3 regions of the Pseudoalteromonas sp. PS1M3 genome follow, and region 2 is predicted to be linked to each of the others. Evidence: predicted binding sites of a transcription regulator. Region 2 holds the regulator's gene; each other region holds the start of a gene.
What was found. The regulator sigma-54, encoded in region 2, starts transcription at its own class of promoters, with help from an activator protein. The targets are predictions, from matches to a motif close to GTTGGCACGNNNNTNGNNT.
Positions count from the first base shown of each region.

Region 1: the regulator sigma-54 is predicted to act here: its motif matches at 1,886-1,904, upstream of PS1M3_RS11770 (PAS domain-containing sensor histidine kinase).
Region 3: the regulator sigma-54 is predicted to act here: its motif matches at 1,848-1,866, upstream of PS1M3_RS17925 (amidase family protein).

Region 1 covers NZ_AP022624.1:2,530,883-2,535,167, forward strand. The annotation lists gene PS1M3_RS11765 (sigma-54 dependent transcriptional regulator) at 1-741, opposite strand, end outside; gene PS1M3_RS11770 (PAS domain-containing sensor histidine kinase) at 738-1,850, opposite strand; gene PS1M3_RS11775 (DNA-3-methyladenine glycosylase I) at 1,982-2,578, shown strand; gene PS1M3_RS11780 (sigma-54-dependent Fis family transcriptional regulator) at 2,765-4,201, opposite strand.
Region 2 covers NZ_AP022624.1:541,749-546,033, reverse strand. The annotation lists gene lptC (LPS export ABC transporter periplasmic protein LptC) at 1-283, shown strand, start outside; gene lptA (lipopolysaccharide transport periplasmic protein LptA) at 273-809, shown strand; gene lptB (LPS export ABC transporter ATP-binding protein) at 806-1,531, shown strand; gene PS1M3_RS02530 (RNA polymerase factor sigma-54) at 1,601-3,100, shown strand; gene hpf (ribosome hibernation promoting factor) at 3,127-3,414, shown strand; gene ptsN (PTS IIA-like nitrogen regulatory protein PtsN) at 3,419-3,871, shown strand; gene rapZ (RNase adapter RapZ) at 3,891-4,285, shown strand, end outside.
Region 3 covers NZ_AP022625.1:257,827-262,111, reverse strand. The annotation lists gene PS1M3_RS17940 (alpha/beta fold hydrolase) at 1-386, shown strand, start outside; gene PS1M3_RS17935 (TetR/AcrR family transcriptional regulator) at 558-1,211, shown strand; gene PS1M3_RS17930 (putative 4-hydroxy-4-methyl-2-oxoglutarate aldolase) at 1,215-1,697, shown strand; gene PS1M3_RS17925 (amidase family protein) at 2,038-3,246, shown strand; gene PS1M3_RS17920 (gamma-glutamyltransferase family protein) at 3,243-4,285, shown strand, end outside.

The DNA of each region.
Region 1 (4,285 bases), 1.6 Mb from region 2:
GCGCTCTTGCAACACACGAAGTAGTTTAGCTTGCAGCCCTAAATCCATTTCTGTTATTTCGTCGAGCAATATAGTACCGCCTTGCGCTTGCTCAAACTTACCAGGACACGCTTGAATTGCGCCTGTAAACGCGCCTTTTTCATACCCAAATAAGGTTGCTTCAAGCATATTTTCAGGAATTGCTGCACAGTTAATCGCAACAAACGGCGCATCGCATCGGTTCGATTTATCATGAATATACCGTGCAAGCACTTCCTTACCTGAACCACTTGGGCCTAGCACCATAACGCTCGCATCAGAGCGTGCAACTTTACTTGCTAACTCTAAAAGTTGAATACTGCTTGGGTCGGCAACAATGGGGCCGTCGGTCTCTTTTGCTTTTTCAGGTAAGTATCGACTTACCATATTGAGTAAAACTTCAGGTGCAAACGGCTTTGCCATGTAATCAATAGCGCCCAAGCGCATCGCTTCAACAGCATCGTCAATGGTAGCGTACGCCGTCATCATTAAAACAGGCAATTCAGGGTGGTTAAGCTTAATACTGCGTAGTAAATCAAGCCCACTCATAGTGCCCATTTGTACATCACTCACCACCAGCGAAAATTGCTCTTTTTTTAGCAATAACATGGCTTGCTCTGCACAATTAGCCGCAATACATTCAATCCCCGACATTTCGAGTGTGTCAATTAAGGCTTCGCGAAGCCCTGCATCATCTTCGACAACTAAAATAGTGTTACTCATAATGATTCCTCTAATTTAGATGCGGTGCGAATAGGTAAAAGCAAACTAAAGCATGCTCCACCGCCTTTATTATTAGTCACGTCAACACGCCCCTGATGAGCGTTTGCAACCGAACTCACAACAGCAAGCCCTAACCCTGTGCCTTGGCTTTTAGTGGTATAAAAGGGTTCAAATATTTTTTCTGCTTGAGTTAAATCAACACCTGGACCGTTATCGGATACACTGATACGAACAAAATCTGGATTTTGCTCGTCAGTCGCAGCACTTAATTTTACTTCAGCGCCAGCACCAATGACTTGAATACTGTTATGGATTAAATTTTGAATTGCGCTGGCTATGGCTGATTTATTGCCTGTTATTTGAATATCTGGCTCTGGGAGGTTAACAGCTAAATGACTGTCATTTAGTGTCACCATAGCATCAGCACCCGCTTTTACCTCACTGAGTAACTGCTGCATAGACACTTGCTCAACAACTTGTTGGTCGCCACTTTTGGCAAAAAGTAGCATATCGTTTACTTGAGTTTCTAAATCTTTTAAGCGTGACATCAACTTGCTTTGAAAATTATCGCGAGATGCCTCGGGTAAACGCTTAGAGCCCAAATTAGCAGCATAAAGCATGGCCGCTGAAAGTGGGGTTCGAACCTGATGTGCAAGCGACGCCACCATTTTACCCAAAGCACTTAGGCGCTGCATATGAGCAACTCGCTTTTGTAAACGGCGTGTTTCACTCAAGTCGGTCATTAAAATTAGCTGGCCCGGCTCGGGCGCTAACGCTGTTATATCAAGCTTAATTAAACGGCCATCTTTAAGCGATACTTCGTGACCATCGTCTTGATGCGGTCTAAAAGAGCGTTGAATAACGCTAAACCACTTTTCACCTTCTAAAGGTTCGCCTAACATATCAATGGCTATTTGGTTGGCCTTTGCAATCATTCCTTTACCATCAAGCACAACCACACCTGCGGGCATGGTATCAACTAAATGTGAAAGCCAACTTGCTTGCTGACGCAGATCGCTTAACTCACCTATGTACTCCTCTTGAAGTAAACATGGGTTATACTGATTTGCAGAAATAAACTGTGGTTTAAGCACGCTCGCAAGGGCCATAATCAAATCTCGAATTTGTATAGATACAGAGCTTAATGCACAATGTGTACCAAAATTTATTTACATTATTTTCATTGACTTACAATAATAATAGCGTGACATAAAAATGACGCGCATAAAAAGGAATATGTATGAGTGAGCAAAAAAAATGCCGATGTGCTTGGTTAGACGCAACCAAGCCCGATTACGTTTTATATCACGATTTAGAATGGGGCGTCCCTGTTTACGATGACCAAACACTGTTTGAATTTATAACGCTAGAGTCGGCTCAGGCAGGCTTAAGTTGGTATACTATTTTAAAAAAACGACAAGGGTATAAAAATGCATTTGCTAATTTTAATGTAGATAAAGTCGCGTTGTTTACCCAAGACGATGTTGAGCGTTTAATGCTTGATGAAAATATCGTACGAAACCGTTTAAAAATTAACGCCACAATAAATAATGCCAAGCAATTTATAGACATTCAAAAAGAATTTAGCAGTTTTAGCGCGTATCAATGGCAGTTTGTTGATAACAAACCGATCGTGAGCAATTTAAATTATACCGAAGAGACGCCTGCAATCACCAAAGAATCAACAGCCTTCTCGAAGGATTTAAAAAAGCGCGGCTTTAAATTTTTAGGACCTACTACGGTATACGCTCATATGCAGGCCTGCGGTATGGTTAACGATCATAGTAATGACTGCTTTAGAAAAGAAGAAATTATTGAGGCTTTTTGTGGTGAGTAAGCAGCTAAACAGGTAGGTAAGTAATTAAAAGCTTTGCTTTTCACGCGAGCAAGCTCGGCGTCTACCGCCATGGTTTAAGTTTGTGTTTATCTTGTAGACGCCAAGCTTGCGTGACGGGCAAAGCCCGTAAAGTGATTGATCATAAATGATTAAAATAACGAAGAGTATTTCACCACTTTCGTACTTCTAATCTCTTGAAAGGTTGTACTTTTTCATTTTCTCTACGAGCGTTGTTCTTCTTACGCCCAGTATTTCAGCTGCCCGAGCCACCACGTAATCATATCGTTCTAATGCTTGGGTTATTAGGCTGATTTCAAGCTCAGCTAAATACTCTTTAAGCTCAATGCCATCTTCCGGAAGTAAGCCGCTAGCGTTGCTATTAAACTCTGCCTCGGGTTCGTTTTCATAGTCACTAAACCCTGTGCTGAATATATCGTTAAAAGCATCTTTTTCCATAAGTTCTTCAGGATATTCAGGTTCATAAGCATCTACCTCAATGTAACGATATTTATTGGGTAGATCAGGGATGTCCACTACCTTTTCAGGGAACATTATAACCATGCGCTCAACCAAATTCGCAAGCTCACGGATATTACCCGGCCATGCATGCTCTTTTAAACTTTCGATTGCTCGCTCAGTAAATTTAGCTGTCGTGCCCGTTTGCTCGTTTACGCGACGCATTAACTCCTTAAGTAGTAAAGGAATGTCATCAGCACGCTCACTTAACGACGGGTTCTCTATAGGGAATACATTTAACCGGTAATATAAATCTTCACGAAAGCTGCCTGCTTCAATCATGGTTTCGAGGTTGCGGTGTGTTGCAGCAATAACACGTACATCGGCTTGAATCGCCTTAGTGCCACCTACACGCTCGTAGCTTCGTTCTTGTAATACGCGTAAAAGTTTAACCTGCATTTGTAGCGGCATATCACCAATTTCATCTAAAAACAACGTACCGCCTTGCGCTAACTCAAAACGGCCTTTACGCGCAGAAATAGCCCCTGTAAACGCCCCTTTTTCATGGCCAAAAAGTTCACTTTCTAATAGTTCTGCAGGTATAGCTCCACAGTTTACAGGCACAAATGGCCCTGTACTTCGTTTAGATAGCAAGTGAACGTTACGTGCAACCACTTCTTTACCAGTACCTGACTCACCTAAAATTAAAACGTTTGCATCTGTTTTTGCTACTTGTTCAATTAAAAAGCGAACCTCTTTTACAGCTTGTGTTTCACCTACAAGGCCATCAAAAGATTTATGTGGCTGAGTATTTTTGTGCTCCCCCGGCAACATACGATGATACTGCTGGCAATCATGAAGCAACTGTGTGGTCACTTCGTGATTAAATGGCTCACAAATAAGTCCAACTACATTAGCAATGCTAAGTAATGGTCTTAACGTTTCACCTATTAATAAAAATGGAAGTGTTGGGTAGCGCTTAATTAAGTTTTCGTGATCGAGAGACTTTAATGCCCCTAAAATGACCATGCACTCATGCTGCTGATATTTTGCACACTCTTGTTCAAAGTTGTCTTCATCTAAACGATGAGTAACCTCACCGATAAAACCAAGTGATGCGTTTAACCCAATAGAGCGATTGTTATTATTATCTAAAATCAGGATCATAGTTAGCGAGCCGTGCTTCACTCTTTAATGTAATTAACTAAATTGTAAGCCAGTTAAGCACGGATGCAAGTGATAGCGGCAGTT
Region 2 (4,285 bases):
AACATGGCGAATTAACGCTAATGAAGCAACATTATACGAAGGCAGACAACTAATATTAGAAGGTAACGTTGTTGCTAGTAATTTAACTGATAACGCAATGATAGATAAAATTAATGCTGATAACATTCAGGTAGATATAAAATTACTAACGATGCAATCAGAGCAGCCTGTCATTGTTACAGGGCCCAATTTAAAAATCACCGGTAAAGGCTTAGAAGCCGATTTAAAAACCGAAGTGATAAAATTAATTAACCATACGCGAACTATTTATTATGACCAATAAACTATCAACACTCTTTATTATTCCAACATTTTTACTTGCATTAGGTACTAATGCCGCTGAACCAACAGCGCCAATTTCTGCAAATCAAATTTCGATTAGTGCGGATAAACAAGAGGGTCAACTAAAAGAAAACGTAGGTATCTTCGAAAAAAATGTTGAAATTATTCATGGCGACAGAAAAATTACCGCAGACCGCCTTGAGGTTCACAAGCGCGATGAGCTAGGCGACAACAAGCAATTGTTAATTGCCACAGGTACGCCTGCATATTTTGAAGAAAAACAAGCCGACGGCACAATAATGAGCGCCAGCGCTAATGAAGTTAGGTACGATGTTTCAACGCGTTTTTTAACATTAATTGGAGATGCAGAGATATCTCAAGCTGGGCAAAAAATGAATGCTAAAAGCATTACCTACGATATAGAACAGCAGCTTATTAGCGCCGAAAAAGATGAAAGCTCAACTGACCGTGTACACACTATCTTAGTGCCTGTGGAGCCTAAAAAAAATGACAAAGGCCAACCATGAGCACATTAAAAGCAGAGCTACTAGCCAAAAGCTACAAAGGCCGTGAAGTTGTAAAAAATGTGGGCTTAGAAGTTAAAGCTGGCAGTATTGTAGGCTTGCTTGGGCCAAACGGCGCAGGTAAAACAACAACCTTTTACATGATTGTAGGCTTAGTCCCTAGCGACAAAGGCAAAATATCTATCGATGATAACGATATTACGCTTTTACCTATGCACAGTCGTGCTAGATTAGGCATTGGCTACTTACCACAAGAGTCGTCTATATTTAGAAAATTAACAGTGTATCAAAACTTAATGGCTATTTTAGAAACTCGAAAGGAGCTCACTAAACAAGCCAGAGAAGATACATTGAATAATCTATTAGATGAATTTAGCATTCAACACATTCGCGACAGCAAAGGCATGGCATTATCGGGCGGAGAACGTCGCCGAGTGGAGATTGCACGTGCTTTAGCCGCAGATCCAAAGTTTATTTTGTTAGACGAACCATTTGCCGGTGTTGACCCTATCTCAGTATTAGATATTAAAAAAATTATTGAACACCTGAAAAACCGTGGGATTGGCGTATTAATAACAGACCACAATGTAAGAGAAACCCTTGATGTTTGCGAAAAAGCCTACATTGTTTCTCATGGGGAACTGATTGCTTCTGGTACCCCTGAACACGTATTAAATGATAAAACTGTACGCGATGTATATTTAGGCGAGCAATTTAGGCTGTAACATTTACGCCTTATTTATAAGCATCTGCTAGTATTAATTATAACAACTTAAAAGGATTGTTAGAGATACATGAGGCAATCACTACAGCTGCGCATGGGCCAGCAACTTACAATGACACCTCAGTTGCAACAAGCTATTCGCTTGCTGCAATTAAGCACATTGGATCTTCAGCAAGAAATACAAGAAGCGCTCGACAGCAACCCATTACTTGAGGTTGAGGAGCAAGACTATGCCGATGATCTTGCGGGCAAAAATGAGCAAAAAGCGGATAACGATGAAGTTACAGTAACCGTATCTGCAGATGAAGCCCCTAGCGAGTATGAACAAGACAGTGGTGAAGCGCTTGCTAAAGATACCGTAAGTGACGACATGGCAATGGACGTTAGCTGGGATGAGTACATGAGTGCAGCCCCTGCATCTTCTTCAGGACCAATGCCTGAAGATGAGTCTATATATCAGGGCGCATCAACTGAAACGCTTCACGAATACTTAATGTGGCAATTACAATTAACGCCATTTAGCCCTACAGATGAAGCCATTGCTATTGCTATTGTAGAAGCAGTGGATGATTCAGGCATACTGACACTCAGTTGCGAAGAGATTTTAGAGAGCTTTAATCAAGATAACGACGATGACGTTGAGGTTGAACTTGACGAAATAGAAGCGGTTTTAAAGCGCATTCAGCTATTTGACCCAGTGGGTATTGCGGCACGTAGCTTACAAGAGTGCTTGTGTATTCAGTTAAATCAATTTGATAAAGGCACGCCTTTTATTGATGAAACAAAAATGATTTTAACCGAGCACATTGATTTGTTAGCTGCTCGTGACTACCGTACATTAATGAAAAAAACGAAGCTCAAAGAAGATGAGCTTAAAGAAGTAATGACACTTATTCATACGCTCAACCCTAAGCCTGCAGACACAATAGTACGAGAAGAGTCTGAGTATGTAATACCTGATGTGTCAGTTAAAAAAATTAAAGGCCGCTGGATTGTAGAGTTAAACCCAGACAGCATGCCAAAAATTCGTGTAAACAGCCAATATGCAGCGATGTCGCGTACAGTTAAATCAAGCGGCGACAGTCAATTTATTCGCTCACATTTACAAGAAGCTAAATGGTTTATAAAAAGCTTAGAAAGTAGAAATGATACACTTTTAAAAGTAACTAACTGTATTGTTAAACAACAACAGGGCTTTTTTGAACACGGGCCAGAAGCCATGAAACCGATGGTTTTAAATGATGTTGCCGAAATGGTAGAAATGCACGAATCAACAATTTCGCGCGTAACTACGCAAAAGTATATGCACACACCGCGTGGAATATTTGAGCTTAAATACTTTTTCTCAAGCCACGTAAGTACCGAAAATGGTGGAGAATGTTCATCTACGGCAATACGTGCACTTATTAAAAAATTAATCGCAGCAGAAAACTCAGCAAAACCATTGAGTGATAGCAAAATTGCGGATATATTGGCTGAGCAAGGAATTAAAGTAGCGAGACGTACAATCGCAAAATATCGCGAATCTCTTGCTATTCCACCGTCAAATCAGCGAAAGAGCCTGATCTAAGACGCTAAACAAAGAGGGTAATGCTTATGCAACTAAATTTAACTGGTCGTCATGTAGAACTAACTGATTCATTAAGAGACTATATAAATACCAAATTTGCGAAGCTAGAAAGGCACTCTGATCATATTAATAATGTTCATGTCATTCTTGATATAGAAAAATTAAATCAAAAAGCAGAAGCAACTATTCATGTAAGTGGTGCTGAATTATTCGCATCCACTGAACATCAAGATATGTATGCAGCTATTGATTCATTGATTGACAAGCTTGACCGTCAAGTAATTAAACACAAAGAGAAGCTTGCTCGACACTAATATGATGAAATTAAGTTCACTTATATGCCAGGACTGCAGTAAAGCTGCGGTCCTTTTTAATAGTAAAAAAAGAATTTTAGAGTTTATTAGCGAGCTGGCTCACGATAAATTACCGTATTTATCTCAACAGGATATTTTGGGCGCTTTATTAACCCGCGAAAAGCTAGGCAGCACAGGGATAGGAAGAGGTATTGCTATTCCACATGGCCGAATGAGCGGCGCACAAGAACCTTTAGCATTGGTGTTAGTAAGTGAAACACCGATTAATTTTGATGCTATAGACAACCGCCCTGTTGATATTTTTGTTGCACTCATCGTACCTGAAGGCGATAACCAACAGCATTTAAAGACGCTAGCAACGATAGCTGATAAACTAAAAAATAAAGAATTTTGTAAGCAGCTTCGCTGTGCTAAATCGGATGCTGAGTTGTATCAAATTATTGTTGACCAATCGTAACAAATTTAAAGGGTGATTAATGGAGTTGATTATCATAAGTGGCCGTTCTGGTTCTGGTAAGTCGGTTGCTTTACGCGTTGTTGAAGATCTAGGTTATTATTGCGTAGATAACATTCCAGTAAATTTATTACCTTCTTTGGTAAGAAGCGTTTCTGATAACTACGATAAAATTGCCGTTAGTATAGATGTGCGAAATTTACCAAAAGAGCAAGATGAATTTAATCACATCATCGAATACTTACCGGGTTTTACAAAACCAACGCTGTTCTACTTAGACAGTGAAGATCAAACCCTTATTAAACGCTTTTCTGAAACCAGACGCTTACACCCTTTATCAATAGATTCACTTCCGCTTGATTTAGCCATAAAAAAAGAAAAAGAACTTCTCGATGTGCTAATTACGCGCGCCGATTA
Region 3 (4,285 bases), on a different replicon from region 2:
CGGTGAGTAATGCACTATTTGGCCATACTAAATCACAATGGTTTGGTATGGGCGAGCCTTTACCTATAGGCGTAGCTAAACAGTGGCAAAAATGGTGTAACGCACAAGGGTATGTTAAATCAGCATTTGGCAATACAGTATTTCAACATTTTTATAATGAACTAGTCATGCCTTCGCTTTGGATTAATGCCAGCGATGATGATATAGCAAATAACGATAATGTTGCTGATATGCTTTCTGTTTTTCCAAAACTTAACGCACAAACGCTACATTTAACGCCCAGTGAATATAACCTGAAAGATATTGGCCACATGAAGTTTTTTAGTAAAAGGTCTGCCGCTTTATGGCCTTTAGCACTAGACTGGCTAAACAAACATAGTATTTAACACCATGGTGTGTTTAGCTCCCTATACGCTAAACACACACCTGCTAACTCCATCTAACCTCTGTATACCTAAGCATATTTACGTGCTGTTAAATTTAAAGCCACTTTAGTAATTGACCTTTCGGTCAGTAAAGCTACAATCAATCAACACGTTAAACACGCACAATCAATAATGACTACACAAATAAAACCAAATAAAAAAGAAGTCACTCGGGAAAAAAACCAACTGCTTATATTAAATGCCGCCGAGCAATTATTTTCTCTTAATGGGTATGACGGCGCAAGCATGAGCATGGTTGCAAAAGAGGCTAACGTTCCAAAAGCTAACATACTGTATTACTTTAAAAGCAAAGATGGCCTTTACGAAGCGGTAATAGACAGAATAATAGCAAATTGGAACTTAGGCCTTGATAACGTCACCGCTGAAGACGACCCCGCAGCAGTGCTTTATAACTACATAAAAAGTAAAGTAATACTTGCCGTAAACCAACCTCTTCAATCTCGTTTATTTGCCAATGAAATTTTGCGTGGCGCCCCCTATTTACAAAACTACTTTAGAACAAATACACGGCCTTGGGTTAAACAAAAAATTGATGTGTTTCAATCCTGGATGGACGCAAAAAAAATAGACCAAGTGGATCCCCATCACCTTTTATTTACTATTTGGTCAACAACACAATACTACGCAGACTTTCAAGCAGAAGTACTGCTAGTTATGAATAAATTAGAATATGACGAAACCGACGTGGCACAAATAACACAATCAATTGCCCACATAATTTTAAAAGGTATTGGCTTAAAAATACCCGCCCCAAACGAGGCCTAACACATGGAAAACTTTACAACCCCTGACCTATTCGACGATCACCGCAACTCGGTTCAAGTAGCAGATAGTGGCTTGCGCCACTTTGGTAAAAAAACCACCTTTAGTGGCCAAGCAGTAACGGTAACCTGCCCAGAAGACAACTCGCTTGCCGCCGATGTTCTCCATCAAGATGGTAAAGGGAAAGTGTTAGTAATTGATGGGTTTGCTAGCAAACGTTTTGCTTTTATTGGCGACATTATGGCCGAACGCGCGCTACAAAATGGCTGGGAAGGTGTTGTAATAAATGGTTGTTGCCGCGATATAGAAATACTTGCAACAATGGATTTACCTGTAATGGCAATTGGTTCAACCCCTCGTAGCACACTTAAGCGCGGTTTTGGCGATCAAGACCAAGTTATTAATATGCTGGGTACCGCAATAGCACCAAACGATTGGCTGTATGGCGACGTTAATGGCCTAATAATTAGTAAAGCCCCCCTTATTTAATAAATTAGTGTAAATAATAACAACCAGTTTGGTGCAACAATGCACCAAGTTGGTTTGTTTTGCGCTTAAAAACACCCGCTTTAAAACTTCAAAATTATAAATCCCTCTCTGCAACGCCCAAAAACCTGACCAATCGGACAAGAATTTATTTTTGGCATTTGTTTTGCTTATACTAAGTTCGCTAAAACCACAACCACCGATGCAAAGTACAATTAGTGCTCAGTTAATAAAAATAAGATGTTACGTAGAGAGCTGAAAAAAATAACAACACTATTCTCTTTTACTCAATTTAAAATTAGTAAATAACCATTTGGTCAGTTTTATGTAGATGGGTTACAAAATGAACACGCAATTAAAAAATAAAAACACAGGTATATTTTGTGACCATGGACCCAGTAATTGGCAATCAAGTCAAACGGGCATACTAAGCAATAAGCGCCTAGCCGTAAAAGATGTATTTGCCGTTAAAAAGCAAACAAACAGTGCAGGTAATCCCTGCTGGTTTAAAACACATCCACCAGCCCAGCGAACAGCAAGTAGTGTTAACAAATTAATGGATGCAGGCTGTATTTTTAAAGGTTTTACCCATACCGACGAGCTTGCCTATAGCTTAGAAGGTAATAATACTCACTATGGCGCAGCACAAAACCCCAAAATAAAAGGGCATGCATGCGGTGGTTCTAGTATGGGATCAGCCGCCGCAGTAGCCGGCAATTTAGCTGACATCGGGTTGGGCACCGATACCGGAGGCTCTATTAGAATACCCGCAAGTTATTGCGGTTTATTTGGTATTAGGCCAAGCCATAACGTAATTGAAAAAGACGGCCTAATCCCGCTAGCACCGCCTTTTGATACTATTGGTTGGCTTACCCAAAGCGCAGAACTATTAGAAAAAGTAGGCAATGTACTGTTACCAAACCAAGCTATTAATAGTGTAAATACCTTGGTTATTTGTGAGCCCTTATTTGAGCTAGTCAGCCCAGCTTTACAAGCACCACTTAAACAATTGCTTAAAAAAACCAAACCTTATTTTAAACACCACAAAAATTTTGAACTACCTAACATCAGCTTATTAAGCGAACTCGCTGATAGTTTTAGAATATTGCAAGGACGTGCTATTGCTAAAGTGCACAAAGATTGGCTTCAGTTGCCGGAGCACCCTCCCCAGTTTGCTCCGGCAATTGCGGCCCGTTTTAAAATGGCATTGGCACTAACCGCCCAAGAAGAAAAAGAAGCACTTAACGTTCAAACCCAATGGCAAACATTAATTGCTAAAAACCTAAATTCAACTAGCTGCTTATTTTTGCCAACAACCCCAACAACCGCACCTAAATTGGGCGCCGACACAAGCGCCTTACGCATGCAAATAATCACCTTATCGGCTATTGCGGGCTTGAGCCGCTCGGCGCAAGTTCACTTACCATTGGCTAATCTAGCAAATGGCCATCCATATGGGTTTTCACTCATGATGAGCCACAATAACGATAAAAGCTTACTTGCCTGCGCAACACAACTAGCTGCATATTTTAAACAGGAAACTCTCACATGAACGCACACAACATTGCCTTTACGGCCCCGCACTTCTCAGCGACCGAGGCAGGCACCTCAATACTAAAACAAGGCGGCACAGCCACCGAGGCTATGGTTGCAGCAGCCGCTGCTATTAGCGTGGTTTACCCACATATGAACTCAATTGGTGGCGACAGTTTTTGGCTTATTGACAACCCAAACCAAAGCACACCCACCGCAATTGATGCATGCGGACGTGCACCAAACGACATCAGCGCCTACAGCAATGAGCAACAAATACCAGATCGTGGCGGTTTAAGCGCATTGACTCAAGCGGCTACACTTCGTGGCTGGCAAAAAGCCCTTGAATTAGATGAGCACGCAGCCCTTTCGCTAAGTACTATTTTAGCCCCAGCTATCAAACTTGCCCGCGAAGGGTTTACTGTTACCAAAAGTTTGCAAGCAGGCTGTGAAAAACTCGCGACGGTTACCAGTACAAACGATGCCTTTAAAGCACTATACATCCCAAATGGCAAACCGTTAAAAGCAGGCCAACATTTTAAAAACCCAAAACTTGCCGATACCTTTGAGCATTTAGCTAAACATGGCTTAAATGCTTTTTATGAAGGCGAACTTGCCGACTCGTTTGCAGCCGACTTAGCCAAAGCTGGCAGCATTATTACCCCAAATGATATTGCCAACACGCAAGCCGATGTAGTAAGCCCGCTAAATGCTAATTTGTCGGGTATTAATTGTTATAACTTACCTGCACCTACTCAAGGCGTACATTCGCTACAAATAATCGGTATCGTTAATAAGCTAAAACACAAAGCTAACACCGAGGCCGATTGGACCCACTTAATTGTAGAAGCTACCAAGCAAAGCTTTACGCACCGCCCAACGCTTTGGGCCGACCCTAAAGCGCTTGGGGATGATTATAAAAACGCATTAACTGATGAGCGTTTAACCGAGCTTGCCAACAATATTGATATGAATACCGCCAAAAAATGGCCGTTTGATGCTCAGCCCGGCGATACAGTTTGGATGGCAGCACGCGATAAAAACGGCCAACTAGTGAG